Regions from separate parts of the Gottfriedia sp. NPDC057948 genome, predicted to be linked through region 1. Evidence: riboswitches for the same ligand, from Rfam matches in the RefSeq annotation. Region 1 holds a riboswitch; each other region holds the start of a gene.
The links. A riboswitch is a leader RNA that binds a small molecule or an ion and turns the genes downstream of it on or off. The one in region 1 is predicted to bind lysine.
Positions count from the first base shown of each region.

Region 2: another riboswitch for lysine. It lies ahead of lysA (diaminopimelate decarboxylase); the one in region 1 lies ahead of ACFVRR_RS09585 (amino acid permease).
Region 3: another riboswitch for lysine. It lies ahead of ACFVRR_RS12940 (aspartate kinase); the one in region 1 lies ahead of ACFVRR_RS09585 (amino acid permease).

Region 1 is NZ_JBHVPN010000004.1:218,736-229,232, reverse strand. Features, by position in the region: gene ACFVRR_RS09630 (ABC transporter permease) at 1-818, opposite strand, end outside; gene ACFVRR_RS09625 (ABC transporter ATP-binding protein) at 855-1,790, opposite strand; gene ACFVRR_RS09620 (sensor histidine kinase) at 1,947-3,050, opposite strand; gene ACFVRR_RS09615 (response regulator) at 3,067-3,708, opposite strand; gene ACFVRR_RS09610 (hypothetical protein) at 4,146-4,574, shown strand; gene ACFVRR_RS09605 (zinc-dependent alcohol dehydrogenase family protein) at 4,581-5,567, opposite strand; gene ACFVRR_RS09600 (hypothetical protein) at 5,773-6,072, shown strand; gene ACFVRR_RS09595 (TetR/AcrR family transcriptional regulator) at 6,151-6,723, opposite strand; gene ACFVRR_RS09590 (MBL fold metallo-hydrolase) at 6,741-7,433, opposite strand; gene ACFVRR_RS09585 (amino acid permease) at 7,741-9,210, opposite strand; lysine riboswitch at 9,410-9,587, opposite strand; gene pdxK (pyridoxine/pyridoxal/pyridoxamine kinase) at 9,789-10,497, shown strand, end outside.
Region 2 is NZ_JBHVPN010000022.1:18,559-29,055, forward strand. Features, by position in the region: gene ACFVRR_RS21750 (D-alanine--D-alanine ligase) at 1-1,047, opposite strand, end outside; gene ACFVRR_RS21755 (MDR family MFS transporter) at 1,334-2,605, opposite strand; gene ACFVRR_RS21760 (hypothetical protein) at 2,775-3,002, opposite strand; gene msrA (peptide-methionine (S)-S-oxide reductase MsrA) at 3,272-4,219, opposite strand; gene mscL (large-conductance mechanosensitive channel protein MscL) at 4,371-4,760, shown strand; gene ACFVRR_RS21775 (C40 family peptidase) at 5,031-6,230, opposite strand; gene lysA (diaminopimelate decarboxylase) at 6,445-7,764, opposite strand; lysine riboswitch at 7,900-8,073, opposite strand; gene ACFVRR_RS21785 (cation diffusion facilitator family transporter) at 8,381-9,319, shown strand; gene ACFVRR_RS21790 (VC0807 family protein) at 9,387-10,043, opposite strand; gene ACFVRR_RS21795 (DinB family protein) at 10,272-10,497, opposite strand, start outside.
Region 3 is NZ_JBHVPN010000007.1:65,923-76,419, forward strand. Features, by position in the region: gene ACFVRR_RS12925 (succinate dehydrogenase cytochrome b558 subunit) at 1-321, opposite strand, end outside; gene ACFVRR_RS12930 (YslB family protein) at 624-1,070, shown strand; gene ACFVRR_RS12935 (hypothetical protein) at 1,248-1,442, opposite strand; gene ACFVRR_RS12940 (aspartate kinase) at 1,668-2,909, opposite strand; lysine riboswitch at 3,016-3,191, opposite strand; gene uvrC (excinuclease ABC subunit UvrC) at 3,266-5,041, opposite strand; gene ACFVRR_RS12950 (hypothetical protein) at 5,187-5,618, shown strand; gene ACFVRR_RS12955 (MDR family MFS transporter) at 5,758-7,386, opposite strand; gene ACFVRR_RS12960 (MarR family winged helix-turn-helix transcriptional regulator) at 7,464-7,901, opposite strand; gene trxA (thioredoxin) at 8,184-8,501, opposite strand; gene ACFVRR_RS12970 (GNAT family N-acetyltransferase) at 8,672-9,142, shown strand; gene ACFVRR_RS12975 (FbpB family small basic protein) at 9,364-9,522, shown strand; gene ACFVRR_RS12980 (S8 family serine peptidase) at 10,008-10,497, shown strand, end outside.

The sequences.
Region 1 (10,497 bases):
GATAGAAGAACTTCCGTAAATAAAACAATAAAGACTAATAATAGATGGTTACCCCAGTTGGCTTTAAAAAAGAATTTACTGAAATAGACAACAACAATAATGCACAGAAAGTTAGCAACTAAACTTCCAAGTATTTTCCCTATAAAAATCTCAAATTTAGAAATAGGAGAAACGATTAATCGATCAGCCGTTTTTCTAACTCTTTCTCCTGTGATCAATTTACTTGCAGACATAGCTGCATAAAGAACAATCATAGTCGTCATTGCAATCGCGTAATAATCCATCGAACCTGGCTGTTTATTTGATGCAATCGATGTGTCCTTAATATAATCATCCTGAGAATTACCTAAAAAGACATCTTTAACTTGAGTTGGATCGACTTTTGCAACTTCCACGCTAACATTATATTTATCTACAAAAGAAGATAACATTCCTTGAATAACACTACCCTCAACACTGTTTCCTTCATTAATATAAAGCTTAATTTCGTTATTTTGAATAGAAATATAGCCATCATAATGATTTCGTTTCACTTCATTCTCACCATTTGTATTACTCGCAGCTTTTTTAAAATGAATTCCAGACTTTTTCGTACTTTTAATTAATTCGTTAAAATACTGCGAAAACTCACCAGTTGTTGATTGATCTTTATATAAAACATGCACATCTTTAATCGGGACGGTTGTTGAAAAAGCATTTGAAAGTGAAGTACCTAAGACAAGCATTAAAATGATTGGAAATGCTAACATAAAAAATAAGTTCCTTACATCTCGAAAGTCACGCTTAATTTCCATGAAAGCAATATTAAAAATATTCAAGCTAATTGCCTCCTTATTAAATAATTTTCCATAAAGTTAATCACGTAAATTTCGACCTGTTAATGTAAGGAAAACAGTTTCTAAGTTAGGCGCATTTTCCTGTAATGAACTGATTTCGATTTCATTATTAATAAAATGTTGAATAATTTTATTTAAATTATTCACACCATTATCTGAAGTAATCGTAATAACATTATCTAAAATATGAACGTTCTCAACACCATTAATCGCTTTAAGCTCCGTAACATCAATATTTTCAGTCGTTTTAACTTCAATTCGAATATCCTTTGTATTCGTAATAATCGATTTAAGCTGTTCCTTTGTTCCTTCAGCGATAATTTTTCCATGATCAATAATCGAAATACGAGAGCATATTTCTTCAACTTCTTCCATGTAATGGCTCGTATAAATGATTGTACAGCCCATTTCATTAAGCTTACGTACACTATTAAGAATATAGTTTCGTGAATGTGGATCAATTCCAACAGTTGGTTCATCCATAATAATCAGTTTAGGTCGGTGTGCAATCGCACACGCAATATTTAACCTTCTCTTCATTCCACCAGAGAAATTTTTTGGATAGTCCTTAAATTTATCTTCTAACCCTACAAATTGTAATGCCTCTTCTACTCTTTCATTTAATTCCGAACCTCTTAAACCATATAGTCCAGCGAAAAATCTAACATTTTCATAGGCAGTTAAATCTTCATAAATAGCTAAGTCCTGAGGTACCATTCCAATATTCATTTTTGCGAATTTACTATTCTTCTTACTGTTTTTTCCTAGGATTTCTACAGTACCTTGATTACTTCGAAGTAGCCCTGAAATAATATTAATTGTCGTACTTTTTCCCGCTCCATTTGCTCCAAGAAATCCGAAAATCTCTCCTTCTTCAATTGATAAAGACATATTATCTACCGCTATAAAATCCCCGAACTTTTTAGTTAAATTTTTTATCTCTAAAACTTTCATCCTCTCACCTCTTAAGCTTTGTGTATGATGCTATTATAAGCAAAAGGGTGAACTAATATCAGTGTATTAGTTCACCCTTTTCACATGAGAATATTCATGTTTTTATTTAGGCAAAATCATGATGGACTTAATAGAAATTCATATCACATGTTGAAATTATTGGATTGGAAGCAAAGTTGTAACTGAAAAACCATCATGACCATCCACTATTATTTTCCCGTTTATAGCCGCAGTTCTCTCTTCCATCCCAATAATGCCTAAACCTTTTTTAATTTTAACTTTCCCTTTACCATTGTCTTTTACATTTGTTTTTATCATTTTATTCATGACATGTATTTCAATCGAAACCTCTGTAGCATTTGCATATTTCATTGTATTTGTTAAAGCCTCAACTACATTTTCTTGAATTACTTTCCATTGGATTGGCGTAATAAAGTCGAGATTCCCTTTATAGACAAACAATGTTTTTAAATCATGCTTAGCAGAAAATTCATCTATGAATAATTTCATATGATGAATTCCCATTTGTTCAGTTGGAGGCTTCATATTTTTTAAAGTAAGTCTTATGTTTTCAATTCCGTCCTTTGAAATATTAATCGCATTTTGAAGCAATTCTAATGCTTTGTCTTGATTAGTACTCATTAAATGTTTAGCTGCTTCCATTTGATATAGCGCACCTGTCATTGAATGCCCTATTTTATCATGTATTTCTTGAGAAATACGATTTCGTTCCTCCAATTTAAAGGTATATTCCGATTGCTCAATAAACTCATTATGGTTATTTATCTTTTTTGACAGCTTTTGAATCGTTCTCCTCATTTTGTCAATTTGATCTTCTTTAAACCGTAATCTAGTGTTATACAAATTAAAAAGAGAAAAAACGATAAAACTAAATAATGAAATTAATCCATAAATAGGCTGTAAAGAATTAGATAAGTAGAAAATTGGAAATAGTGCAAGAAAGCAACCAATCCATTTTTTCGAAGTAAAAAAAGAAACAAGCTCTAAGATCGACATTGGCAGTAGTAAAAGAAATAATGGCTGAATCTTTAAACTGGAATAGACAATTAAACAAATTGATAAGATTAGTAAAAATTTTATCAACGATCTATTTTTTATTAAGTAAAGACTAATATTTAAACAAAAATAAACTAGTAATGCAAATAGTAACCAAGAGAAATTAGAAATTTCTTTTTGAATACAAATTAGAGCTAAATACAAGATTACAACGAGTTTATTTAAAATAATCCAACGCTCCATATGTAACTCCCTCGCGTTAGTCTACTTTCCCAGTAATATAAAAAATAGCAATTTGTGTTCGATGTTCTAGCCCAGTTTTTCCGAGAATTGAAGTAATATAGTTAGCAACTGTTCCTTCAGAAATATAAATTTGCTTAGAAATTTCCTTATTCGAAAACCCTTTTGCAATTAAAGCTATTACATCTAACTCTCTTTGGGTAAACAAACTCGTATCGATTTTCGTATCTGTTGTACTTGCATTACTTGATAAATTCGTTCTAATTTTATCTAGTACTAAATCTTGCATGACTGTATTTCCATGATAAACACTTTTAATCGCTTCTCGAATTCGTTCTGGTTCATTATTTTTTAATAAATAGCCCTTTGCTCCATTTTTAACAGCATCAATAATGTATTCATCATCATCAAAAGTCGTTAAAATAAGTGGCTTTGTTTTAGTTTGCTCGGAAATATGCTTCGTAGCTTCTACGCCATTCATATTTGGCATTCGAACATCTAAAAGCGCAACATCTACCTCATTATTTTGACAATATTTTAACGCTTCATTCCCATCATTTACTGTTTCTAATACTTCAAACTCTTCATAAGAGCTCAATATGATTTTAAGCCCTTCCCTTATAAATGAATTATCATCAGCAATAATTAATTTTATTTTCATTTGAATAGAGGGAGAAAATTTCTACCTCGTTTTCACATCCTTTATTCCACGAATTATATTTCCATTATATACCACTACTGACTAAATACCATGAGAACAAAAAGATTAATCTTATTGATTTCGCGAACAAATAACTTAATTACATAATTTTATTGTTTTACGAAGTCTCTCATTTTGTGAAATTTTTCACAAAATATTCAATAGTTAAAGTAAAATATCTCAAAAAATTTAGTAAAATTTAATTGAGCACTCTGTTAAATTTTACTAAAAAATATTTGCCCTTAAACTTCTTTGTTTATACTTCTACCGGCTTCAAAAAAGTTACAAATAGGTTAACACCTTAATTAACGCCAGCAAAATAGAAAGATAACTTCTTCCCTTATTAAGTTAGTAAATAGTAAACATTAAAAGTCTTATTAAAGAAGAAAAAAAAGTTCATGAAAAAACTTAATACTAAAAAAATACTTATTACATTTATATTGGTGTTTTTAACTAGTAGTTGTAATTCCCCAAATAAGACATTTTTATTGAGAGGTACATTTTTATGTAATGAACTGCCTTTTGAATCAATCGTCTTTGATCCAGAAAATGATTATACATTTTATTATTATTACGAAGATTTACAAGGTAATGGAAAATTAGATAAAGGAAACTATTTAAGAAAAAAAGAATCCCAGTATAATATACAAAGTTCGATTTTTAATAAGGTAAAATTCACTTATAAAAATAGTGGATTCAAAGTTATGATAAATGAAAAAACTTATTACTTTAAACAGATTGATGTAAAGCCATATATCCAAACAAATTATGAAAGTAGGAAGTTTGATTATGAAAAAAATCCCCAAGCATATGCAAAAGGGATTTAAATAGTTTTACTTATTTTCAATTAATACTTTACCATATTGTACTTCATTATTTTCAAAGTAATCATGAGCTTCCTTCACTTGATCAAATGTAAAAGATTTAGGATTGATTAGTGGTTTTAGCTTACCTTCTTCAACTAAAGTAGCAATTTTATTTAATATAGCGCTATGTTCTTTGCGCCCTTCCTCTGTTTTTTGAGTAAGTAAAATAAAAATTACATGTAAAGATAAAGATTTGTTATGTAAAAGTGTTAAATCATGCGTAGAACGTGCTGCGATTGCTAGAACAGTACCTTTTGGTTTAACTGCAATAAAGGATTTATCTAGGTTTTCTTTACCGACAGTATCAAAAACAAGATCAAAGCCTTGCCCATCCGTTAGGCGGTTAACATATTCTTGGACTGACTCTTCCTTGTAATTAATGACATGGTCTGCACCTAGCGCTTTAACTAAATCAGCTTTTTCATTCGACGAAACAGTTGTCGTAACAGTAGCTCCAAAAGCTTTCGCCAACTGGATAGCTAGATGACCAACGCCACCTGCCCCGCCATGAATTAAAATATGATCACCTTGTTTTAAATTACCTCTGTCAAAAAGTGCCTCCCATGCAGTAATAGCTGTTAGTGGTAAACTTGCAGCTTCTTGAATTGGTAAATTTTTTGGAGCTTTAGCAATTACTGTTTCTTCTATTAAAAAATAATCTGAAAGAGTACCCGTAAAGACATTTAAACCGAAAACAAAATCTCCAACTGAAAAACGTGAAACATTTTCACCAACTTCAACAACTTCACCAGAAAAATCACTATGTAAAATCATCGGAAATTTAGGATTGAACGCATTTGGTACTATTCCTTTTCTAATCTTTGTATCAATTGGATTGATACTAGTCGCAGAAACTTTAACTAAAACTTGATGACCAGATGGCTTCGGTATTGAAAGTTCAATATTTTTAAACTCAGAGCTATCTCCATATTGGTGAATAACAATTGCTTTCATAATAGGCCTCCTATGCAAAATAGAAAATATTATTAAGTCATTTTATCATACATCAGATGGAAAAAAATACAATTTTGACTTGAAATTAAAATCATAAGGTTTTGATTATAAATGGTTAAAAATTTATAATTTATATTGTTTTTTCACATTGATTCAGTATAATCAATATTAATCTTTTAATCTTAATTCATGGAGGAAAATGACTATGGTAAACAAATTAGAGGAATTAAATGAGAGAAATACGTTAAACCATAGAAATATTGTAAAGTATGTAAAACACGTCTTTGATGAGTTAGACTTAAAAGTTAGAAGATTTCGTGAAGAAACAGCAATTAAGGCAGCTCATCATGCAAAACCAGATTTAGAAGAAGAAAAATTATTTTATAACAATATTCACCATATGAAGACGTTACTAATTGACGTATTAGAACGTACTACTGAAGATCTTGAACATATGGGAGATAAAAACTGGAATAAAAACTTCAAAGACGGCGTAAACGCGTAATTTTAAATAAAAGCGTATTTTCTCTATAAATTCAATAAATAAGGATAGGAAGGTAATTAAACCTTCCTATCCTTTTGATTATTTCTCTATATCCGGCTTCAAATTTCTTACATAATTTTTCAATACAAAAAGTACACTTTCATCAATTGGAATATTTATACCAAATCCATCACTTTTTTCAAGCGAAACAAAACCATGAAGTAAACTTCTTAAACCTCTTACCGCATGAATAAGTTCAATATCCGATAAATTAAATGGTTTCAATAACTCATAGATTAAGTTCAATATTTTATTGCCAGTTAAATGATAATCATCACCTGGTGTTTGAGACGGAGATAAGGTAGCTTTATATAAACCAGGATGGGTTCTAGCATAATCAAGATAAGCAAAAGCTAATGCAAAAATTGCTTTCTCATTATTTTTACCTTCAACCGATTCACGAAGTTTTTCATAAAGTTGAGTAATCCCATGTAATGCAACACTATTTTTTAGTTCATCCAAATTCTTAATATGATTATAAATCGATGGTGGTTGAATCGTTAGCTTCTTTGCAAGATAACTAATCGTTAAAGCCTCCCAGCCTTCTGTATCGACAATTTTAATTGAAGTACTCAGTAATTGATTAAAATTCAATCCAATCCTTGGTGACATTACGAATTCCCCTTCACTTACTGCTTTTTAAGAGCACGGTCAATTGCTTCTTGTGGATGACTTAACATCGTACCATGACCTACTGCTAATAATGTAGGTTTTAATTCACTAATTTTCTTAGCACTATTTAAAGCAGCATCTTTATTCCATGTTGCCATTGAAGGAAAAGGAAATAAAATTTTCAATTGACCAGAGATTGCAAAACCACCTCTTAATGAAAAGGCATCACCAGCGATGATAGCATTTGTGCGTTGATCTAAAAATGCCATTGAACCAGGTGTATGCCCGGGAACTTCAACTGCTATTAAAGAACCAATAGTGTCTCCTTCCTGTAGTAAGCGATCCGGAATAGTTTCGATATTTTTAGGGACGCCACCTTTTATAGGCATATTTGCCTCACTAGTTTCTAAACTAGTGTCTCCTTTTAATAATTTTGCATCCCTTTTTGAAATGGAGACGACTGCATCAGGAAGTAGTGATTTTAATTGATCAAGCGCTCCAACATGGTCACCGTGCGCATGCGTTAAAACGATATTCGTAATTTTTTTGCCGATTTGATTAGCTGCTTCAATAATTTTAGTCGCACTAAAGGATAGTGCTGTATCAATTAACGTAAGTTCGTTTTCTTCTTCAACTAAAAAACAATTTACAGGAAAGAAATTGGGTAAAAAGCTCAACTCATAAAGATAATTATTTTTCGTAATCTTCATTTTATACCCTCCTAATAATAAAAACTAATACCTTTAGTTTTATAATACTAAAGGTATTAGTTTTTGTGAACAAAAATTCCAAATTTACATAAAAATCGGTTAAAACAACTAAAAAACCCTTCCATCTAAGATGAAAGGGCTTCAGACTGCCCGAAAACGCTCGCTTTCTTCGTTGCTTCGCCTGCCTGCGCGGTGCTCATTACCGTCTAGGGTAACTCCGCTCCTCACCAGGCTTCGCGCCTCGAAAGACAAGAGCTCGCAATCAGTCTGAAAATCAAATTTTTAGTACTTTTTCTACATGTTGATATTATTTTCTAGATAAATCCATCTCTTTATAAGAAACAACTTTCGTTTTGTGTTTAAATTTATAACCTAACCAAACAATTAAAAATACAGGAATTCCAATGTATGAAACAAGTACACCTTGCCAATCAATTGCCTTACCAGTGAAAGCTTGCCAGTTTTGAGCTAGTACAATAAATAAACAAGCTAAGAATGCTAAGATTGGACCTAGTGGGAACCATTTTGCGCGATAAGGTAAATCTTTTAAATCCTTTCCTTGAGCAACATAAGCCTTACGGAAACGGTAATGAGAAATCGCAATACCTAACCAAGCAAGGAAACCTGATAAGCCTGATAAATTTAATAACCAAGTATACACTTGACCTTCACCGAAAAATGAAGATAAACAAGCAAGTGAACCAACTGCAAGTGTTATATATAAAGCATTTGTAGGAACACCATTTTTATTTACTTTTGTTAAGAATTTAGGAGCTTTTCCTTCAATTGCTAAAGTATATAACATACGAGTAGATGCGTATGTTCCACTATTACCTGCCGATAAAACTGATGTTAAAATAACTGCATTCATTACAGAAGCCGCAAATGCAACACCTAATTTTTCAAATACTAAAGTAAATGGACTAACAGCCACATCGTTTTTCATTAGACCAGGATCTGTATAAGGAATTAATAAACCAATTACGATAATAGCGAATACATAAAATAAAAGGATGCGCCAGAAAATTTGACGGATAGCTTTTGGAACATTTTTTTCTGGATGTTCTGTCTCACCTGCTGCAACACCGATTAGCTCTGTACCTTGGAATGAGAAACCTGCAACAATAAAGATTGATAAAACACCTAAAAATCCATTATGAAACGGAGCATCTCCAGCAGTAAAGTTTTTGAAACCTGCATGATGTCCACTGATAATGCCAAAAATCATTGCAATACCAACAACTAAAAAGACAACTACAGTTACAACTTTAATTAATGAAAACCAAAACTCTGATTCACCATAGCCTTTAACTGAAAGTAAATTTAAACCTAATATAATCACTAAAAAGATTCCGCTCCATAATACTGCTGGAGAATGAGGGAACCAATATTTCATCAGCATTGCTGAAGCTAATAATTCAAAAGCTAAAGTGATTGCCCAGTTATACCAATAATTCCAACCCATAGCAAAACCAAATGCTGGATCAACATAGCGAGATCCATAAGTACTAAATGAACCCGAAACTGGCAAATAAGTCGCCATTTCACCTAAACTAGTCATTAAGAAATAAACCATAATACCAATTAGTCCGTAAGCTAAAACAGCTCCGCCAGGACCAGCTTGACTAATTGAAGTTCCACTAGCTAAAAACAATCCTGTCCCAATTGAACCACCAATTGAAATCATCGTTAAATGTCTTGCTTTAAGGCCCCTTTTTAAAGAACCATCGTGAGTATTCGATACTACTTTATCATTCTTAGGGTTTGTTAGTCCCATCTTATTGCCTCCTCTTGATTCTTGCAATCTTATCTTTACGCGAGAATATGGGACGGTATAAAGTGTTGTATGATGTGTATTTTACTCAGTATTTTCGTCATTATGTAAAGAATGGAAAATCTGGTAAAATACAAAAAAACACGTGAAGCAATGTTCACGTGTTTAAGACTCAATTATATGTGTCAAACAACATCAACATCTCTTCAATAGCCCTCCACAAGAAATCTTGTGACAGTCCTATGCTTATTCAGCAATAGGCCCAGTAATAAATTTAAATGGTAAATTTATTACTTCGGCAGTTTCACCTTTTATTACTTTTCACAGGTACCATAAACCTCAAAGTAACGACTAATCAAAACTGCGCCTCTATCCAAACGAGATAAAGATCATATTAAATTAATTTTTATAAACTCAATATACAATCTATTAATCTAGTTTGTCAATAGAATTTTCGACAAAAACAGACTTTACCTAAGAGATGTATCTCTTGATTTTCGCCTCAGGATACTCATGTCTTGTACCTAACACTTATGTTTTTGTATAATAATTCTATATACTTCAAAGGAGGAAATTTTCACATGACAATTTATAAAGCATTAACACTTGCGGGATCTGATAGTAGTGGTGGAGCTGGATTACAAGCTGATATTAAAACGTTTCAGGAACGTAATGTTTATGGCATGAGTGCAATTACAACTTTAGTAGCGATGGATCCTCATAATCATTGGCATCATCAAGTATTTCCAATTGATATAGATACAATTGCAGCACAATTAGAAACAATCATTGTTGGCGTTGGAATTCAAGCAATGAAAACAGGTATGCTTGGTTCAACTGAAATAATTGAGCTAGCAGCAAAAACAATAAAAAAACATAATATTGATCGAGTTGTTGTCGATCCAGTTATGATTTGTAAAGGAAATGACGAGGCTCTTCACCCAGAGACAAATGATGCATTAAGAGAAATTTTAGTACCTCTTTCAACAGTTGTAACACCAAATTTATTTGAGGCAGCTCAATTAGCTAAAATGGCTCCAATCTGCACTGTTGAACAAATGGAAGAAGCAGCACGCAAAATCCATGAATTAGGTGCTAAATATGTTTTAGTTAAAGGTGGAAGCAAAATTCAGCATGAAAATGCAATAGATGTATTATTTGATGGAGAAAAAATCGAACATCTAGAATCTGATAGAATCGAAACTACATATACTCACGGTGCGGGTTGTACTTATTCGGCTGCGATTTGTGCAGAGCTTGCTAAAGGAGCAGAACCAAGAGAAGCAATCT
Region 2 (10,497 bases), on a different contig from region 1:
TATTAATTTTTCAATTAATTTTGGATATGTTAATCCAGTAGCCTGCCATAATTGAGGATACATACTGAACGGAGTAAATCCAGGCATTGTATTAACTTCATTCATTAATACGCCACCATCTTCTGTTACAAAGAAATCAGCACGAGTTAAGCCTGATCCATCGATTGCTTTGAACGCAACTTCTGCATAATGCTTAATTTTTTCATATGTTTCAGTTTCTACAGGAGCTGGGATAATTAGACCAGTATCGCCACTCTCATATTTTGCGGTATAATCATAAAATTCTACTGATGGTTTGATTTCGCCAACAACAGAACATTCAACTTGATCGTTTCCTAATACAGCAATTTCAATTTCACGGCCAACAATATTTTCTTCAATAATTATTTTACGGTCAAATTGGAATGCTTCTTCAAATGAAGCCATTAATGCTTCACGATTCTTAGCTTTCGTAATACCAACACTTGAACCTAAGTTTGCAGGTTTAACAAATACAGGATAGCCTAATTCTTTCTCGACTACTTCATAGCAAGACTCTGCATTTGATTTCCACTCTGTTTTTAAGAAATGTACATATTTAGCTTGAGGAATTCCAGCCTGAGCAAATAAGTTTTTCATAATCACTTTATCCATACCAGCCGCTGAAGCTAATACACCATTACCTACATAAGGAATATTTAATAGCTCAAGTAAACCTTGAACTGTTCCATCTTCACCATTTGGTCCATGTAATAATGGGAAAATAACGTCAACTGGGCCAGTTGAATCTTGATTTGAAGCTGCAGGAATAATTGATGAAGTTAACGCGACAGGAGCGATTTCATTTACATGTTGATCTTCATTTGAGAATTTTAAAGCTGCAACACTTTCTACTTTCCCCTCAATTTGTTTCCCTTGTAACCATTCGCCTTGTTCTGTTATATAAATTGGATACACATCAAATTTTGTGTGATCTAAGGCAGAAATAACGGCAAAAGCTGTTTGTAATGATACTTTGTGTTCAGCAGATTTACCGCCATATAATAATCCTAACTTAATCTTCATGATGTTCCCCCTACTATTTTTTGCTCTCCCTATTGTACCACTTTATACAAATGTGTATAAGTTTTTATGGGTAGAAACCTATTTTTCTTTACAACATATGCAATGATATCTTTTTTGTGATTTCTTTACAACTAAAAAAAGCATAGCTCTACTTAAGCTATACTTAGTTTATAGACAAGAATACCAAAACTTGAATTCCAGACTGAGGGCAAGCGTTTTCAGGCAGTCCAAAAAGAGCAATAAGTACTGCTCATTTCACGATTCACCAAAGAAACAAGTGCCCTTAGAACTATTGCGCTATACCCTGTTGATTATCTCTAATCGCTACTTTTTTATCAAGTGAGCGATACATTATTCCTGATAGTACAACTCCTGTTCCTAGAATGATAAAAAGCCATATTCCAAGTTTTAAATCAAATAAAAATCCACCTAATAAAGGTCCAAGAAATCCACCAATCGTCCATTTCATACTACCAACCGCCATATAGGTCGCTCTTAAATCTTCAGGTGCAATATTCGCCACAAATGTCATTTGTACTGGCGACATGACCATTTCCCCAAAAGTGTAGTAAATGAAGATCATTGCCAAGAAAAATAGAATCATCCATTTACCTAACCCAACTGTAAGTAATAATGGAGGTGCAAGGCCGATCGATAAAATACCTAAGCCAAATAAGATGGTTCCATAAAACATTGTTTTTCCAATTGAACGATTCGATAAATAACTTGAAATCGGAAATTGCAAGAGAACAACTAACAATCCATTAAGCGACATTAAAAATGGGTAAGGATTCCACATACCAAATTGAGATTGAAAGGTTTGTTTAAAATAAAGTGGAAGCATTCCCTCAATTTGTGAGAAACCCATTGAAATAATTACACCTGTTGCTACGTAAAAAATTAATAATTTATCAGATCTAATGATTTTCATAACCTTTTTAAAAGGTATTTTCGTTACTTCATTCTTTTCTTTAACATTCTTTACTGCAGGAAGTGTTTCTTTTAATAGAATTAATTGTGCAATACTATAAAGTCCTAAAGTGATTGCTGCAATATAAAATAAACTATCTTTTGAAAAGTAAACAACTGAACTTCCTAATAATGGACCGATCACAGTACCTACATTACTTCCAACCCTTAATAATCCATATGCTTCAGTTCTTTTCTCTGGTTCAGTAACATCAGCTATCATAGCAGAAGCTGCTGGACTAAAGAATGAGTTACTTATACCTAGTAAAATTGATAAAATTAAAAATGCTGTATAGCCTTCTGCTAAAGCAAAGGATAATAAAATAAGAGATGTTCCAAGCGTCGAAAAAACCATCATACGTTTTCGACCATATAAATCTGCTAATCTACCACCAGCCATCGAACCAAATAGTGATGCTATAGGTGAAATTGACATAATAAATCCTACCTTTAGCATTGAATCAACTTTTCCTTCTAGGTATAGTGCAAAAAACGGCATAAGCATCATCATTGCACTACTCGTAATCGTTTCTCCAATCACTCGAATCCACACATTACGATCCATACCTTTTAACTTTTTAAAAAAATTCATCCTTAAGCGGCACCTCCTAGTGCATCATAACTTCCATATTTTAATCGTATCGGAAGAATTTTAAGTTTCAAATTACTTTATACACGTATCCGATAAAATATGTTATACAAAACAAAAGGGCGTTCAAATTGACTTATCGCCATTTGAACACCCACTCTTTTTTTAACTTTTAAACTTGTTCTTTTGAAGAAATTGAGAACATCAATCCCAAAAAAGTACCTAATAGAAATAAGGTTGAACAAGAGCCCATCAATACTATGCTCACCGTTAAGCTTACGCCTGTATGTAAGAAACCGCTTCCAGTGAAATATAGTAAAAAAAGAATAAGACCAATAAAAAAGGCAATACCAGAATATTGAGTATATGTTTCAACGATTTCATAATCAGTTCGCTTCATAATGATTAACCTCCTGTTTTCATCTTTTTCGTAAATTGCAATACCTAATTTGTGACAACTTTGTGACACTTTTATATTAACACACTTATTTTATAATTGTAAATATTTTCAGAAAACTTTTTAGAAAATATTTTGGACAAAATCAAGAAACAAATGAATAGGTAGGATAAATACCCCCATTCTAAATAAAAAAACCGAGACGAATAGTCATCTCGGTTCAAATTAAAATTTTTTCAATTAGTTCGTATCTAGTTAAATATCCTTAGCGTCTATTTAAGAAAGATACTCTTATAATTACCATAGCCCTCTTCATCCATTTTTTCATACGGAACAAATCTTAGTGCTGCAGAATTTATGCAGTAGCGTAGGCCCTCAGGTCCAGGTCCATCATCAAATACATGCCCTAGATGCGCGTCAGCTTCAGAACTTCTGACTTCAATACGCAACATTCCATGGCTATAGTCCTTCTTCTCTTCAATTTCACCTTTTAGAATCGGCTTTGTAAAACTTGGCCATCCACAGCCTGAATCAAATTTGTCTAATGAACTAAATAAAGGAAGTCCTGATACGATATCAACATAAATTCCTTTTTCTTTATGATTCCAGAACTCATTTCTAAATGGTGGTTCAGTTGCATCTTCTTGAGTAACAGCATACTGAATTGGTGTTAGTCTTTGTTTAAGCTCCTCTTGACCCGTTTTCCAATGTTCCTTTAAAAATTTTTGACGACCAGATCCTTTAAAGTAAAGCTGGTAACGAACCGGATGCTTTTTATAATAATGCTGATGATATTCCTCTGCTTCATAAAATGATTTTGCAGATAAAATTTCAGTCACAATTGGTTTCTTGAAAACGCCACTTTTCTCTAGTTTATCTTTCGAAGCTAAAGCTTGCTCTTTTTGATTTTCATTGTGATAAAAAATTGCTGTTTTGTATGAACTACCTCGATCATTAAATTGCCCACCTACATCTGTTGGGTCAATTTGTTGCCAAAATAAGTCCAATAATTTTTCATACGGATAGACTTCCGGATCAAATGTAATTTGAACAGCTTCATAATGACCTGTTAAATGAGTGCATACTTCTTCATATGTTGGGTTTTCTTTTTCCCCACCTGTATAGCCTGAAACAACTTTTATAATGCCATCCTGTTGATCAAACGGTTTTACCATACACCAAAAACATCCACCAGCAAATGTAGCCAATTCTGTGCCCATACCTTTACTCCTCCTAAAAATTGTCATTAATTATATTTACCATATCTAGAGGGTGATATAAATATTTTTGCTTAAAAAAGTCCAATTGCTAACTTGAAAGAATTAAGATTTGTATGTAAACTTATACGATAATTACACAGGAGGATATAAGATGTTAGAAGAATTTAAGAAGTTTGCTTTAAAAGGAAATGTACTTGATTTAGCAGTCGGGGTAATTATTGGGGGTGCTTTTGGTAAGATCGTATCTTCTTTAGTTGCTGATATAATGATGCCTATTTTTGCACTGATCATAGGAAAACAAAGCTTTTCTGCTTGGCATTATCATGAAATTAAATATGGCTCATTCATCCAAACAGTAGTCGACTTCCTTATCATCTCAATTTCAGTATTTTTCTTTGTTCGATTAATTAATAGACTTTCATTTAGAAAGAAGGAAGCAGAAGAAGCAAAACCTGTTGTTCCTACTAAAGAAGAAGCTCTACTTATTGAAATACGTGATTTACTAAAAGAACAGGTTTCAAATCAAAAAGGTATAAGCTAAACGCTTATACCTCAGACTGCCCGCCAAACGCTCGCTTTCTTCGTTGCTTCGCCTGTCTGCGGTGCTCATTACCTTCTAGGGTAACTCCGCTCCTCACCAGGCTTCGCGCCTCGAAAGACAAGCGCTTGCAATCAGTCTGAAAATCAAGTTTTTAGTATACTTTGTCTACACACTTAGGTATAAGCTAAACGCTTATACCTTTTTGGTTTTCCTTAAGACAATATAAAAAACCTCGTACTATACTAAATATAATACGAGGTTAATAAACTATTAGAATTTTCCATAGCCTAAGAAGTGAGAACGAACCCAGCTATTACTTAAGCTGATTACGCTGATCCCTTTACTTCCAGCATGAACCATTTTATTTCCACCAATGTAAATACCCATATGTGAAGGACCATCAATATAAGTATTTTGTAAGAATACTAGGTCACCAGGTTGAGGAGAGCTGATTTTTGTCGCATTGCTCCAATATGTTTTTACATTTCCACGAGAGATGCCATATCCATTATGTGAGTATACATACCAGATGAAACCACTGCAATCGAAACCGCTTGGAGACGTTCCACCAAATACATAAGGTACACCTTGGAATTGTAAAGCATAATCTACAAGTGAGTTTCCAGTTGCTGCTGAATCATCATTATTTGAATCTGATTTAGGTTTTGAATCTGAATTTGAACTAGAATTTGAACTAGATTTCGAATCAGAATTTGAACTAGATTTAGTAGCTGGGGTGCTAACGCTGTCATTTTCCTCATCATCGCTAGATAAAGCAGCTAATTCAAGAGATTGTTGCTCAAGACGTTGAACTCTCTCATCTTCTTTTGCATTCTCTAATTCTTTAACAGCTAACTTTAAGTTAGCTTCAGCAGTATTTAATGATTTTTGTTTTTCAGCTTGTGATTTTGAAAGTTCACTTTGTTGAGCAACTAAATCTTCTTTCGCTGTTACTAAAGATTCTTTCTTCTGATCAACAAGTTGTTTTTCTTTTACTACTTCTGCTTGTTCAGACTTTTGTTCTTTAATGATATTTTCATCAGCTTGAAAAAGTGTTGAAATTGAGTTTACTCGATTAAAGAAATCTACGATTGAGTCAGAATTAAATAGTACGTCTGTTACTAGATTAACTTTTGGTTGCTTTTGCATTGCAACTAAACGATCCTCTAATAAATCGTTACGTTTTTGAATTCGGTCTTGTAAATATGTAATTCTCGCTTTTTTATCTTTAATAATTTCTTCAGTTTCAGAAATTTCTGCTTTTTTTGCTTCTATGTTTTGCTTAGTTGTTTTAATTTGTTGATCTATTTTCTCTATCTCGTTGCTTAATTCTTTAAATTGTGATTGGAACTTATCTACTTCAGCTTGCTTTTTTTCAACTTTGCTATCAGCTAATACTGAAGCATTTGGCGCTAATGATAATACTATTGTACTTGCCATCGCCAGCACTGCTAGTTTTTTTCTTAACATTTCAGCGTTTCTCCTCTCGCTAATCTACGTAAATATTTATACCATAGATTCCCGAAGAGAGTCGCAATTGTTACAATATTGTAATATAAATGATAAATATGTCTTTATATGTCGATAAATTAACATCTTTTATTAAAGGAAACGAAATAAAACACTTCTATATTATATAGAAGTGTCAGTATTGATACAAATAACACAAAAACGTTAATTATATCTATCTACGAGAGTTTTCGATGTAAACTCTGTCATTTCTAACTAAATCTTCATATGTTTCACGACGGACTACTTCTCTTGAAACACCCTCTTTAACAAATACTACTGCTGGGCGACGGATACGGTTATAATTATTAGCCATTGAATAGCCATAAGCTCCAGTGCAAGATACAGCTAATACATCATTGTTTTGTACAACAGGTAAGTTACAATCCCAAATTAGCATGTCGCCACTCTCGCAGCATTTACCAGCAATCGATACAACTTCTTTATTCTCATCATTTGCTCGATTTGCAAGCATCGCTTCGTATTTTGATCCGTATAGTGCAGGACGAATATTATCAGTCATTCCCCCATCAACAGATACATATTTACGAATTGAAGGAAGAGTTTTTGTTGAACCAATCGTATAAAGTGTTGTTCCAGCTTCACCAACAATACTACGTCCAGGCTCTAACCATAATTCTGGTAATTTGTAGTCTAGCTCTTCACATTGTTGTTTAATAATAGTAGTAATTTTTTCTATATGTTTAGCAACAGCTAAAGGCTCATCTTCCGAAGTATAACGAATACCAAAGCCTCCACCTACATTTAATATTTCAGCTGTAAAACCTAAATCATTTTTAAGTCCATTTAAAAAGCTCATTAATACATTGATTGCATGAACAAATCCATCTGGTTCGAAAATTTGAGATCCTATATGTGAATGTACTCCTAATAATTTTAGGTTAGTTGATTTTAAAGAAACTTCCACTGCTTCATTAGCTTGACCAGACATAATATCGAATCCAAATTTAGAGTCTTCTTGACCAGTCATTACATATTCATGTGTATGTGCTTCAACACCTGGCGTAACACGTAATAAGATTGATACTTCTTCATTACGTTGTTCAGCTAAAGCCTGTAATACTTCTAGCTCAAAGAAATTATCGACTACAAAACAACCTATTTTTGCATTTAAAGCTTCTTCAATTTCTTCAATTGTTTTGTTGTTTCCGTGAAAGTGAATTTTCTCAGCTGGATAACCTGCTTGCAATGCTGTATATAACTCTCCACCAGAAACAACATCTAGACATAGACCTTCTCTTTCTATTAAGCGGGCTTGTTCAACACATAGAAACGCTTTACTCGCGTAAGCAACCTGATATTTCATTCCCGTTTCTCTTAAAGCTTCATGGAATTCCCTACATTTTGATTCAATTAATGCTTCGTCATAAATGTATAGAGGGGTACCGTAATTTTTTACTAAATCTACAGTATCACAACCTCCGATTTCTAAATGTCCTTCATTATTAATTCGACTATTACCATGTAAATACATTCGTATTCTCCCTTCAAATCAAATGTAAGATCATTCTAAGAAGCTTCCTTCAATGTATTAGTGTATTAAAAAAGACACATGAAGGATATGTTCATGTGCCTATCGCTTTTTAAAAAAGGACTTAGCCAATCACATCTCTTCAATAGCTCTTCACAAACACATGTGACAGTACTACATTTATTAAATGTAGTCCCAGAAATAAAATGTGTGGCAATTTATTTCTTCGGCATAGGATCCTTTCTCATTTCGTCATAGAACCCACAGTTCTCTAAAATGATACTCATATACAATGCAACCTCTACGAATAGACTGTTATTTTTTATATTAGTCTATGTATAACACAGTCTAAAAATAGATGTCAAACCATTTTTGAATAATATTGTCGATTTATATTCACTTCATACACACAGCTTTTCCTTTTCAAAATAATATCTATAATATAGAATATGTTTTATGCGAGAGAAAAGGTGATTCAAAAATGAAAAATCATTTCAAAAAATATAAATTAAATCTAAAAAAAACAAACCACTAACAAACTGTTAGTGGTTTTTCTTTTTTGTTGCCTTATTACAAAACTCTTAACTTAAGTAGAAAAAATTGGACAGGGGTGAATAGATTGCGTTCAAGCAAAATAGCTGTACTCTCAATATGTAGTAACTCATTCATCGTTTTATTAAAATTAATTGTCGGGATTTTTACTGGTTCCGTAGCAATTATCTCTGAAGCAATTCATTCTTTGTTGGACTTAGTTGCTTCAGTCATTGCCTTTTTCTCTGTAAGGATTTCAAACAGACCACCTGATAAGGAACATCCTTATGGTCATGGTAAGTTTGAAAACATTTCAGGTACAGTCGAAACCATCTTAATATTTGTAGCTGGTATTTGGATTATCATTGAATCTGTTGAAAAGCTACTTCATCCTACCCCAATTAAGATGCCAATTATCGGTGTAGTCGTCATGTTTATTGGAGCGTTAATCAATTGGAGAGTAGGAAAAATCGTTCAAAAAGTAGGAAATGATACTCATTCAGTTGCAATGCAATCAAACGCTTTGCATTTATTAACAGACGTTTATTCATCACTCGGAGTTGCAATAAGTTTAATTTTAGTCAGTCTTACTGGTTGGGAATTTCTCGATGCATTGATTGGAATTGGAATCGCAATTTATATAATGAAAGAATCAATCGAACTTGGACGTAAGTCGTTTACCCCCCTACTTGATACTGGGCTTTCGATAGATGAATTAAAACAAATCGAAAATGTATTATATTCTTTTAAATCCCAATTTATCGAATACCATGACTTACGCACGAGACGTTCTGGTGCTGAGGAGCATATAGATTTCCATTTAGTATTGCCATCTCACATGAGCATTGAAGAAGCCCATATACTATGTGACAAAATAGAAGAAGAAATAAAAAAGGTTTTAGTTGATCCAAAAGTATTAATACATGTCGAACCAGAAAATGAAAGAATACAAAAACTTGATTTCGTAAATACAGCATCTAGAGAAGAGCAGGAATTGCAAGGAGTAGGAAATTCATTAAAAGGATAAATGGACATTAGAAAACCCCACAAGGATTTTATAACTTGTGGGGTTCATTCTATTTTTAGGACATTTACTAAATAATAATTTCATCGGAGGGTTGCTCTGAATCGTCTCCTTTTAATTTTTGAGCTCTCATCGTAACCATTGCATAGCCGATCGCCATAATTATGCCAAAAACATATCCACCAATTGTAAAGATAATTGTACGTGAGTAATATGCTTTTAATCCATACGTATCAACCATCCACCATTGTGCAACAGCAAATACGATATCTTTAATAATCCATGCGACAAACAAGTACTGGAACACTTTGAATAGTGAAGGATGTTTATATAATTTTTTACTTTCTTCACGATCTTGTCCCTGTATTGCAGCAATATCAATCATAAAATAATATGGTAATGGCTTTTTCAAAGCCAATAAAACTAAAAATACAACTACAACACCAAAGTGATAATACACATTGTACAAAATTAAGTTTTTCGCAGAACCTAATGCCATTAGATCAACGGCAGTACTTACAGTTAATGTTGAGATAATAAATATACCTGTAACATTAAACTGTTTAGTATACCAAAAACGAAATAAAGTATATAAGATCCCTGGAACCGTTGGTAAGAGCATCGCCCAATAGTCACTAAAATAGTGTTGTAAAACTTTATATAAAACAAGCGGAAATACTAAATACAAAATTAGATCGTAAATAATTAAATTACTTTCTTTCTTCATTTATACAACCTCGTTTTTTTAGGCCTTTTTCGTCATAATCATTGCTAGTTAATATTATTATTAATGTTACTAAAAAACAAAAATCAATTAGAAAGTGCCATATTTTATTTTTTAATTACCACAATTTTCAAACTATCAAAATAACAAATTGTTAAACATGATTATAACAAAAAAATCTAGGAGCATAAACTCCTAGATTTAATGTGTGGACAAAAGTCAAAAATAACTCTACTGGCCAAGTGATCTTTTTAAACCGTTTACTAATCCTGCATGTAGCCCTTCATGGAAAATATTAAAGCTAATCATGTCTCGAACTGTCTTTATTTCAAAACTCCCTAGTTTCATCTCTTTTGAAATGATTTCATCTAAGCGCCCTTCATATGTAGAAATAACTTGTTCAACTTGCTTTTCTAATAAAGTAACAATTTCCTCATATGATGGTGGCTCCGCTTGC
Region 3 (10,497 bases), on a different contig from region 1:
AACTACACCAGAAATACGTTGGAATAAATATAACCAGTTACGTAAGTATCCATAATTTTTAACATTGCTTGTTCCAGTGAACGCAATGTATAGTCCGTAAATTGCATGGTATAAAATTGGTAAGAAAATGACAAAAACTTCTAAAAAATAGCGGAATGGTAAATTCGCCATAAATTCAGCAGCTTTGTTGAACGATGTTGCTCCATTTGTCGCAAAATGATTGACAACTAAGTGCTGTGTTAAAAAGATCCCAACCGGAATAACTCCTAGCAATGAATGAAGTTTTCTAAAGAAAAACTCCCTTCCATTCTTGTTGCTCATGTAAACCCCTGCCCCCTTTAGTTTGTGCACATGAAAAATTTAATTCCTCTATTATTCTAAAAAAATAGAATAAATAAGCAATACGCATAAAAAGTCGAAATTTTTATGACATTTATCTACAACCCATTTTACTCCTGATAATATAGGAGGTCAAGAAAACGCGTACATTTTTCTTTACTGAAAAAACTTCTCATTTAGATTGGTAATCCTTGTAATCTACTGTTGTCGAATTATTGTTTTTACTATTAAATATTGTATATAATAAAAACATGTTTTTTTAGGAAAGGGAGAGTTATCCGACCATGACGAACGGCATTGAAAATTTAAATATTCCGGGAAATATTTCTGGTTTTGGCTATGAGCTAATACGTAACGATTTATTGAATGATTTATTAGGAAAAGAGCAAAATGATATTTTATATTGGGCGGGTAAAATGATTGCCAGGAAATATCCTTTAGCAACCTTTGAAGAAATTATAGAATTTTTTGATCAAGCTGGTTGGGGTACTCTTACTGTTGAAGAAGAAAAGAAGCAAGAAGTTCATTTAACACTATCTTCTGAATTAATTACATACAGAAATCAACAAAAAAAGAACGTATCTTACCAACTAGAAGCTGGATTTCTAGCGATGCAAATTCAACAGCAAATCGATGTTATAGCTGAAACGTATGAAGAGCAAAGCAAAAGAGGCGACAAAGTAAAGTTCCAAGTAAAATGGGATTTAAAGGATCCAATTACAAGAAGATAACACGAAAAACACCACAAGAACTTTGGTCCATTGTGGTGTTTTCTTTTGAATAATTTTTTCTTGAAATATTGAAATATAAGTTCAATTACAGATACAACAATTAGTATTAACCAATAAATCATTAAGTCCAAATTTTTACTTCAATTTAAGAAAAAGATCAGGTAGTTATTATTTAACTTACCCCTTCTCTTTCCTTTCCTTACTTGGATCCTGCCTTCTAATTCCATCAAAATTCTTGTTTCTTTTAACTCCCTTAATAATAGAATTTAACAAGAATAAACAAATAGAAACAAAAAACAAAATGGCGAGTATTAATAGAACGAACTGTAGCACAATTTCTCCATATCCGTAGGCAAGTATACTATGCCCCATTATTAATACCTCCTTCTTTTATTTACCATTTAGCCGTTCGCCTTACTTATTTTAAAATTACAGAATCTTTATATAATTTATTCGCTTAACGATTAAAAAACCCTTTTAAACGCTATCACTATACTATACGGCTCTGTATATCTGAACGTGATGAATATTGATAAAATCAATATTTCAAAGCCTATATATAAGAATTTGAACGCCTAAAAGGGTTTATTTTACTATTTAGTTTTCCACTACTACTTCTTCATTAATACGATCTAATTCATATCCTTTATGAAGAGCGTGAACTGCTTCTTGTAATTTTGATTTTGGTACAACTGTTGATACTTTAATTTCAGAAGTACTTACCATTTTTACAGGGATTTCACTTTCAGCTAAAAATTTAAACATTTTTGCAGCAACACCTGGATTTGAAACCATTCCACTACCTACAATTGATACTTTAGCAAGTTCACTTTCAAAATCAAATGAGCGGTAACCTAAAAATTCTTTCTTTGATTCTAGAACCGCTATTGCTTCCATCATATTTTCAGATTTGATCGAGAATGAAAGATTTACTAAGTTATCTGATGTTACGCTTTGGATGATAATGTCAACATCAATACCTTCACTTGCTAATAAAGTAAAGATTTTAGGTAATAAATCTACATGGTTATTTAAACCATTTAAAGTCATCCTTGTTACATTAGATTCGAATGCGATTCCTCTTACGACTGATTGTTGTTCCATTTGTGTTTCCTCCCCAATAAATGTACCGATTTCATCATGTTGACTTGAACGAACTTGAATAATTAAATTATAATTTTTTGCGAATTCTACTGCTCTTGGATGTAAAACCGCTGCTCCTAAAGCTGCAAGCTCTAGCATTTCATCATAAGAGACATGGCTTAGTTTAGAAGCATTTGGTTCAACTCTTGGATCCGTAGTATAAACACCTAATACGTCCGTATAAATGTCACAACGTTCTGCATTTAAAGCAGCTGCCAATGCAACAGCTGTTGTATCTGAACCACCACGACCTAATGTCGTAATTTCATTGTTGTCACTTAAACCTTGGAAACCAGCAACAATTACAATATACCCTTCATCAAGTAATTGTTGAATTCGATCTGTATGAATTGTTTCAATACGCGCATTTCCATGGACAGATTCAGTTTGAATTCCAGCTTGCCAACCAGTTAGTGAAATAGCTTTAAAACCTTTAGCTTGAATCGCCATTGCTAGTAACGAAATCGAAACTTGTTCCCCTGTAGTAAGTAACATATCTAATTCACGTTTACTGTTTTGCGGACTAATTTGAGCTGCTAAACTAACTAGTTCGTCTGTATGATGTCCCATTGCAGAAACAACTGTAACTACTTGGTTTCCTTCTTTATATGATTTGGTTACTGTTTCAGCAACATGCTGAATTCGTTCAATTGAGCCTACTGAAGTACCACCGAATTTCTGAACAATAATTCCCATTTTTCTCATCCTCACTTTTTACTTAAAAAAGAATACAAAAAAGCGCGTGAAGCAATGTTCACGCGCCTAATTTACAAATAAAATAAAATAGACAATTCATCAACATCTCTTCAATAGCTCCCCGCATAATTATTATGCGACAGTACTACATTTCTTAAATGCAGTCCCAACAAAATGAATTGTGGATTCATTTTATTTCGGCAAAACTTCCTTTCAACTGTCCATCACAACGCCACACGTCTATGACAGCATACTTTTAAGTTTTGCACCTCTATTACGAGAGAAAATCATTTAATTTTAACTAAAATATAAATTATTTTGAAAATAGTGTCAAGATAAAAATTTTGGCAACTATGTTACTCTTTATGGAAATGCTGATAAATTTCTTCTGCAACATTTTTTGGCATTTTAGCTGCTATTAACTCATCGATTGATGCCTCTTTTATTTTTTTGACTGATCCAAAATGTTTAAGAAGAGCTTTCTTTCTTGTTCCACCAACACCTGCTATGCCATCTAAAGCAGATTGAACCATTGATTTACTATGAAGCTGACGATAGAATTCAATCGCAAATCTGTGTACCTCGTCTTGAATTCTTTGTAATAAAAAGAATTCTTGGCTTTGTCTACCAAGTTGGACAATTTGAGGTGGCTGTCCTATTAATAACTCTGAAGTGCGGTGCTTTTCATCTTTAACAAGTCCAGCTGTTGGGATGTATAGGCCTAACTCATTTTGGAGTACATCTTCAACTGCAGCTAGATGTCCTTTCCCACCATCCACAATTATTAAGTTTGGTAAAGGTAAATTCTCTTTTAATGCTCTCGAATATCTTCTACGAACTACCTCACGCATTGAATCGTAATCATCAGGTCCTACGACAGTTTTGATTTTATATTTGCGGTAATCTTTTTTTGAAGGTTTTCCGTCTATAAAGACAACCATAGCTGAAACAGGATTTGTTCCTTGAATATTTGAATTATCGAATGCTTCAATTCGATACGGAGTTTCAATATTTAAAATATCCCCTAGTTTTTCTATTGCTTTAACTGTTCTTTCTTCATCTCGCTCAATTAATTTAAATTTCTCACCGAGTCCAATTTTGGCATTTTTATTTGCTAATACTACGAGTTCCTTTTTTTGGCCTCTTTTTGGTTGGAATACAGGAATTTTTAGTAAACCTTTTAAAATTTCCGTATCAACTTTATCTGGTACAAAAATTTCTTTTGGTTTTATATTGTGTGGTTTTTCATAAAATTGCCCAATAAACGATAGAAATTCTTCTTCTGGTTCATCGTAAATTGGAAAATATGATACATCTCTTTCAATTAATTTTCCTCTTCGAACAAAGAAAACTTGAACACACATCCATCCCTTATCAACCGCATATCCAAATACATCTCGATCAACTAAATCACTACTCATCATTTTCTGCTTTTCCATAGTCGCTTCAATAGATACAATTTGGTCTCGATACTCTTTCGCGCGCTCGAAATCTAATTGTTCAGATGCAGCAAGCATTTTTGCCTCTAATTCTTTTCGTATTTGGTCTTCCCCACCGTTTAGAAAACGGGCAATTTCATTAACTATTTCCTGATTTTGTTGATCAGTTACTTCTTTTACACAAGGCGCAAGACACTGACCAATATGATAATATAAACAAACTTTATCTGGTAATGAAGAACATTTTCGTAACGGATATAAACGATCTAATAATTTTTTTGTTTCACTAGCGGCTGTAGCATTAGGGAATGGTCCAAAATATTTCCCTCTATCTTTTTTTACATTTCGCGTAATTAATAAGCGAGGATGTTTTTCAGCAGTGATTTTAATAAAGGGGTATGATTTATCATCCTTTAACATGATGTTATATTTCGGATCATATTTCTTAATTAAATTCATCTCAAGAATTAAGGCTTCCATATTTGAAGAAGTAACAATATATTCAAAATCAGTTATCTCTTGAACTAATCGATATGTCTTACCATCATGGGATCCCGTGAAATAAGATCTAACTCTATTTTTTAACACTTTAGCTTTTCCTACGTAAATGATCGTCCCTTGAATATCTTTCATCAAATAACAACCAGGCTGATCAGGTAGTAGCGCTAATTTTTCTTTTAAGTGATTGTCCATTTCCTCTCACCTCTTTCGTGCAATTGTACACTTAATATTATAATCTCCATATTTAAAAACTGAAAATACTTTAATGATATTAAGTAAAAATTAAGTTTTCTATTGTAACTTTAATTTCATCAAGAGAAGAAAAGGAGAAATTTTGATGAAAAAAGTAAGAGTAGTTCATTTTTGGATAGGTGTGATTGTTTCTGTTTTCCTACTAATCGAATCTACTACAGGAATTATCCTGTATTTCAATAAAGGTGGCGAAGAAAAAGGAAGATTTTCTATGCAAGGTCAGTTTCCATCGGGTGGACAGTTTAATGATAACCAACAATCTCAAAATAGCGATCAAAACACAGCGCTTCAAAATGGACAAAATGGTGATAATACTCAAACCCCATTTCAAAATTTTGGAAAAAGACCTGAGCAGTCTGCATTTTCAGTAAAAAGCTTACATACTGGCATAATTGGTCTAATTAGTGGTATTGGACTTTTCATCCTTACCGGGACAGGATTAGCTTTATCTTGGATTTTATGGAGTAATAAACGAAAAATGAAAAAAAGAAAAGAAAAAGGATCCGTGGCTATCTAACAAAGAGGGTGTCCCTGAAAAGTAAATCTTTTATGGGACCTCTCTTTTTTTCTACACACAGCAAATAGGTGACACTACAAATAAAAACCATCCAAATAATTCTGGATGGTTTTCACCTTTATTATTATGGCTTGGGAAATTAAGAAGTCGCAGTTTCCACTTCAACTTGTTCTTGCTCATTACCTTCTTTATCGCCAGCTTTTCTATTCGTTAATTTAATTGGTGTTAGGAATAATGTTACGATTGCACCAATTATGATGAATCCTAAACCAACAAAGAATACTTGGTGTAATGAATCCATTAATGATGTTTTAATGATCGGTAACATACCTTCTAAAATTGGCTTAGGAATTAGCTTCTTAGCATCCGCATTAAATAACATTGTAAATACAGACTGAGGAGTTGTATTAATCATGTCTTTAAATTTGTCTACTAATGGTGCAGCTTGAGCTGGTAATTTATTTAAGAATGGAACTAAATCATTGTTTAGAAGTGTTCCTGATTTACTGTTCATTACAGCACCTAAAACAGTTGCTCCAAAAGTACCACCGATTGAACGGAAGAATTGGCTAGAAGATGTTACAATCCCCAATTCCTTCTTATCAAATACTTCTTGAAGAGCTAGAGTAATTGTCGGCATTACTAAACCAATCCCTAGACCCATAACTCCCATAAAGATTGTTGCAATTGTTTTAGTTGAATTCATATCTAAAGTTGTTAATAAGTATAAACCTAATGCAATTACGAACATACCCGTAATAATCTGTGGTTTAATACCTACTTTAAATACAACCTGACCACCAATAATACTTGCAATAATCATAGTGATCATCATTGGCGTCATAATTGTCCCTGATTGTGTTGCACTTACTCCAACAATTCCTTGCATGAAGAATGGTACGAACATAATTGCACCAAACATCGCAATTGTCATAAAGAAACCAATTAAGTTCAATGTTACGAACGTTCTATTTTTAAATAAATACATTGGTAGTATTGGCTCTTTAGCTTTATTTTCTGCGATCACGAAGCTAATGATTCCAACTACTGCTAATACAAATAAACTAATGATTTGCCAAGAATTCCAATCATATTTAACTCCACCTAAACTTAAAGCAAGGAGTAAACTTACAACACCGACAATCATAGTTACCATACCAGCGATATCGAAATTGATTGGACCAGTATTTTTTCTTCCTTTTAAACCTAATGCAATAAAAATTGTTGCGATAATACCTACTGGAAGGTTAATGTAAAATACCCATTTCCAGTTTAATGAGTCAACAATCCAACCACCGATTTGTGGACCGATTACTGAAGCTAAACCGTAAATACCACCGAAAACCCCTTGGAATTTCGCACGTTCTTTACCTGTAAATAAATCTCCGATTACAATCATCGCCATCGGCATCATTACACCGCCACCGATACCTTGAATACCACGGTAAATAATTAATTCAGTCATGTTATGTGCAATACCACATAATGCTGAAGCTGCCATAAATATAACTAAACCAGCAATATAAACACTTCTACGACCTAATAAGTCTGCTAATTTACCTGCGATTGGCACTACTGTAGTTGAAGTTAATAAGTATGCTGTTGTAAGCCAAGTCATCATACTTAAACCACCAAGGTCTCCAACTATTTTAGGCATTGCAGTACCAACTATCGTGCCATCTAAAGCCGAGAAAAACATTGCAATAATTAGACCAATTAGCAATAGTTTACGATTGCCTTCTTTTTGAACAACTGTATTTGTAGTCAAAATATATTTCTCCCTTCTCTCCCATATCTTTTTTCTTATTATAATTACTAATACAAAAAAATATTTTGTAAAAATTTCTATAAATCTGCTGCAGCATTTGCAAGCTTTTCAGTAATCTTTGCAAATTGTAATAACTCTTCGTCAGAAAGGTTAAACAAGAAACCTTCAAAAATTTCTTTTCGATCTTTTATCACTGATTCTAATTTTTTAATCCCTTCCTCAGTTAACATAATATTTACAACTCTTCGGTCCTTTTTATCATGTTCTCTATATACAAAGTCATTATGTTCAAGTCGATCAATCATAAATGATACAGCACTTGGTTTTACACCCATCATCTCTGCTATCTCAGATATTTTACAGCTTTCTTTTTTTCGTAAGTACATTAAAACAAAAAATTGAGTAGCTGTTACACCATGACTATTCATACTTTCTGTCACTTTTGGTTGCATTTTATGAATAGTGCTTTGAAGTGCAATCTGGATCCGTTCAATGTACTCATTTTTGTTACCCAAGAAAGTTAACCTCCTTTAAAAATTAATCCAAATAAATATTTAATGTATGTTAAATATTAATGCTTATTAAATATAAAACGTGACAGAAAAATAGTCAATCTTATTTACATTAGAAATTTTTAACATTACTCTCATTAATCATATTGCTAATTATAATGAAAACATTTACATTGGCTTAAGGTATTGGTTTTATTAATATTGTTCTAGCCAGCTTTTTTTTAGTTAAAAATGCAAAAAAAAGAAATGCACTCATATTATGAGTGCATTTCTTACAAATTATAATTAACCAATATGTGGCGTAATTAATTCTTCTAAAGCTTCTTTAGGTTTGAAACCTAAAGTTTTTTCAACTACTTCTCCGTCTTTAAGAACGAATAATGATGGAATGCTCATAACTTCAAATTTAGCTGCTGTTTCTTGGTTTTCATCAACATCAACTTTAACAATTTTAACTTTTTCTCCGTATTCAGAAGCTAATTCTTCTAATACAGGAGCAATCATTTTACAAGGACCACACCAAGTTGCCCAAAAATCAACTAATACTACACCTTCTTTTGTTTCTTCTGCAAACGTTGCGTTTGTTGCATTAACAATTGCCATTTATTTTTCCTCCTATTTGCGCAATCTACATAAGTAAAATATGTAGATTGACATAATTTGTTATAATTTTAAAGAAAGTATACCATATGAGAATTAGCATTTTCTATTTATTTGCTCAAACTTACTATTTCCAAACAAATAGTTGATATACCAATGAAAGGACTAAAAAAGTGATAACATTTGAAAGAATTACAACTGACTTAATTGAAGTAATAGAAGAAATTACAAATTCAAATCAACATTACAATTTAATGGAGAATGGTCGTTTAACACGAACAAAAGAAGAACTAATGAAGGAATACTTTTTTTCCTCACACCAAACGGAAACTTATTTTATTAAATTAGATGATACCTATATAGGATTAATTGATTTTTTAGCGCTTAATCCTAAAGATAGTTTTCCATGGCTAGGTCTTTTAATGATCCATCATGATTACCATGGATATGGATTTGGAACAAACGCATTTATTTTATTTGAAGAACTACTTATAAAAAGAAATATTCACGGGTTACGATTAGGTGTGTTAATTAATAACGAACAATCAAAATCTTTTTGGAAATCTCAGGGATTTAAATATATAGAAAATAAAACGAATGCAGATGGTATTGAAGTAGAGGTTTATGAAAAGATTTATTCATAATATTTTCATATTATTTTCATATTTATATGTTAAATTATTGATTGTCTGCTAAATGTGACGTCAAGAGTATCGATCTATCTAGTCCATGAGTAACGATTCAACTCGCTACTTTTGTCACAATTTTGTAAAATTTCAGCCGATTGTTATATGTTTTTTATGTTAATATATTATTGAATATAAAAATAATATTCAAAAAATTTATCACGAATGGAGTGGCAGTTATGAGAAAACCTTTTCGAAAAACGTTTAATCAATTAGTTAATGAGAATAAACAATCTTTATTACGAAACAAAGAAGAAATAGAAAAGATTGAAAGAAAAATTGAAAAGCGCCACGAATTATTATCTGAAAAAAACAAACTAGATAAAGCTATATCATAAATTTTAAGTAATCCTATAGAAGGATTACTTTTTTTGTGCTTAATACGATTTGTCCTTCTTTTTGAAAAACGTTAGACCTCTTTTTTTACACTGATCTATTTGTTTCCACCAGCTTCAGCATAATAGATCATTCTCATCCATTAATAAAGTTAATACCCTAATCTTTATATTGGTGCCTTTTGCACTATTATTCTCCACTTATGTCCTCAATTTCTACCATTTTATTTCTATTTAACCTATTAAAAAACTATTTATTGGGATTTTATGGGAATTATATTTTAAAAAATTCTCATAAAAAAACAATAAATTATAAGACCAAACCAGTACATTCCTAATTATTAGTTTAAAAGTCATACTTTAGTTAATTCCAGTTCAAAAGCACTTTCAAAAATATTCTAAAATAATATAGTGTAGATAATTTTTGTAATATTCAAAAAAACAAAAAAGTATATTAATCATGTAGTCCAAAAAAAAGGAGGAATACAATGAAGAAAATATTAAATGGAGTTTTAGCTGCAGGTTTAGTTACAGGTATTTTATCTAGTTTTGGTCAAAGTAAAATAACAGAAGCCTCTTCACCTCGTAAGTCACAAATATCTAGCATAGAAAATCTTTCTTTAAACCAGCAGGCTAAGGAATTAACACAAACTGAAAAGCGAAGTCGTATTATGAATAGTCTAAAACAGGCCTTACCGCTTCCTTCTAATAGTGAGATTAGTAAACTTAGTAAAGAAAAACAGAAATCATTGATGAAAGAAATCAATCAAAGTAAGAAACCATACTATAGTCCTGACAGAATAATTATCAAACTAAAAAATAATACTACCATGTCAAATATTCAAAAATCTACTCTGTTACCAGTTAAAAATGTATCTTCACTATCAAAGGATACATATATTGTAAATTTAACACAAAAACAAGATATGAACGCTTTAATTACAAAGCTAAACAGTCAAACTAATGTTGAATATGCGG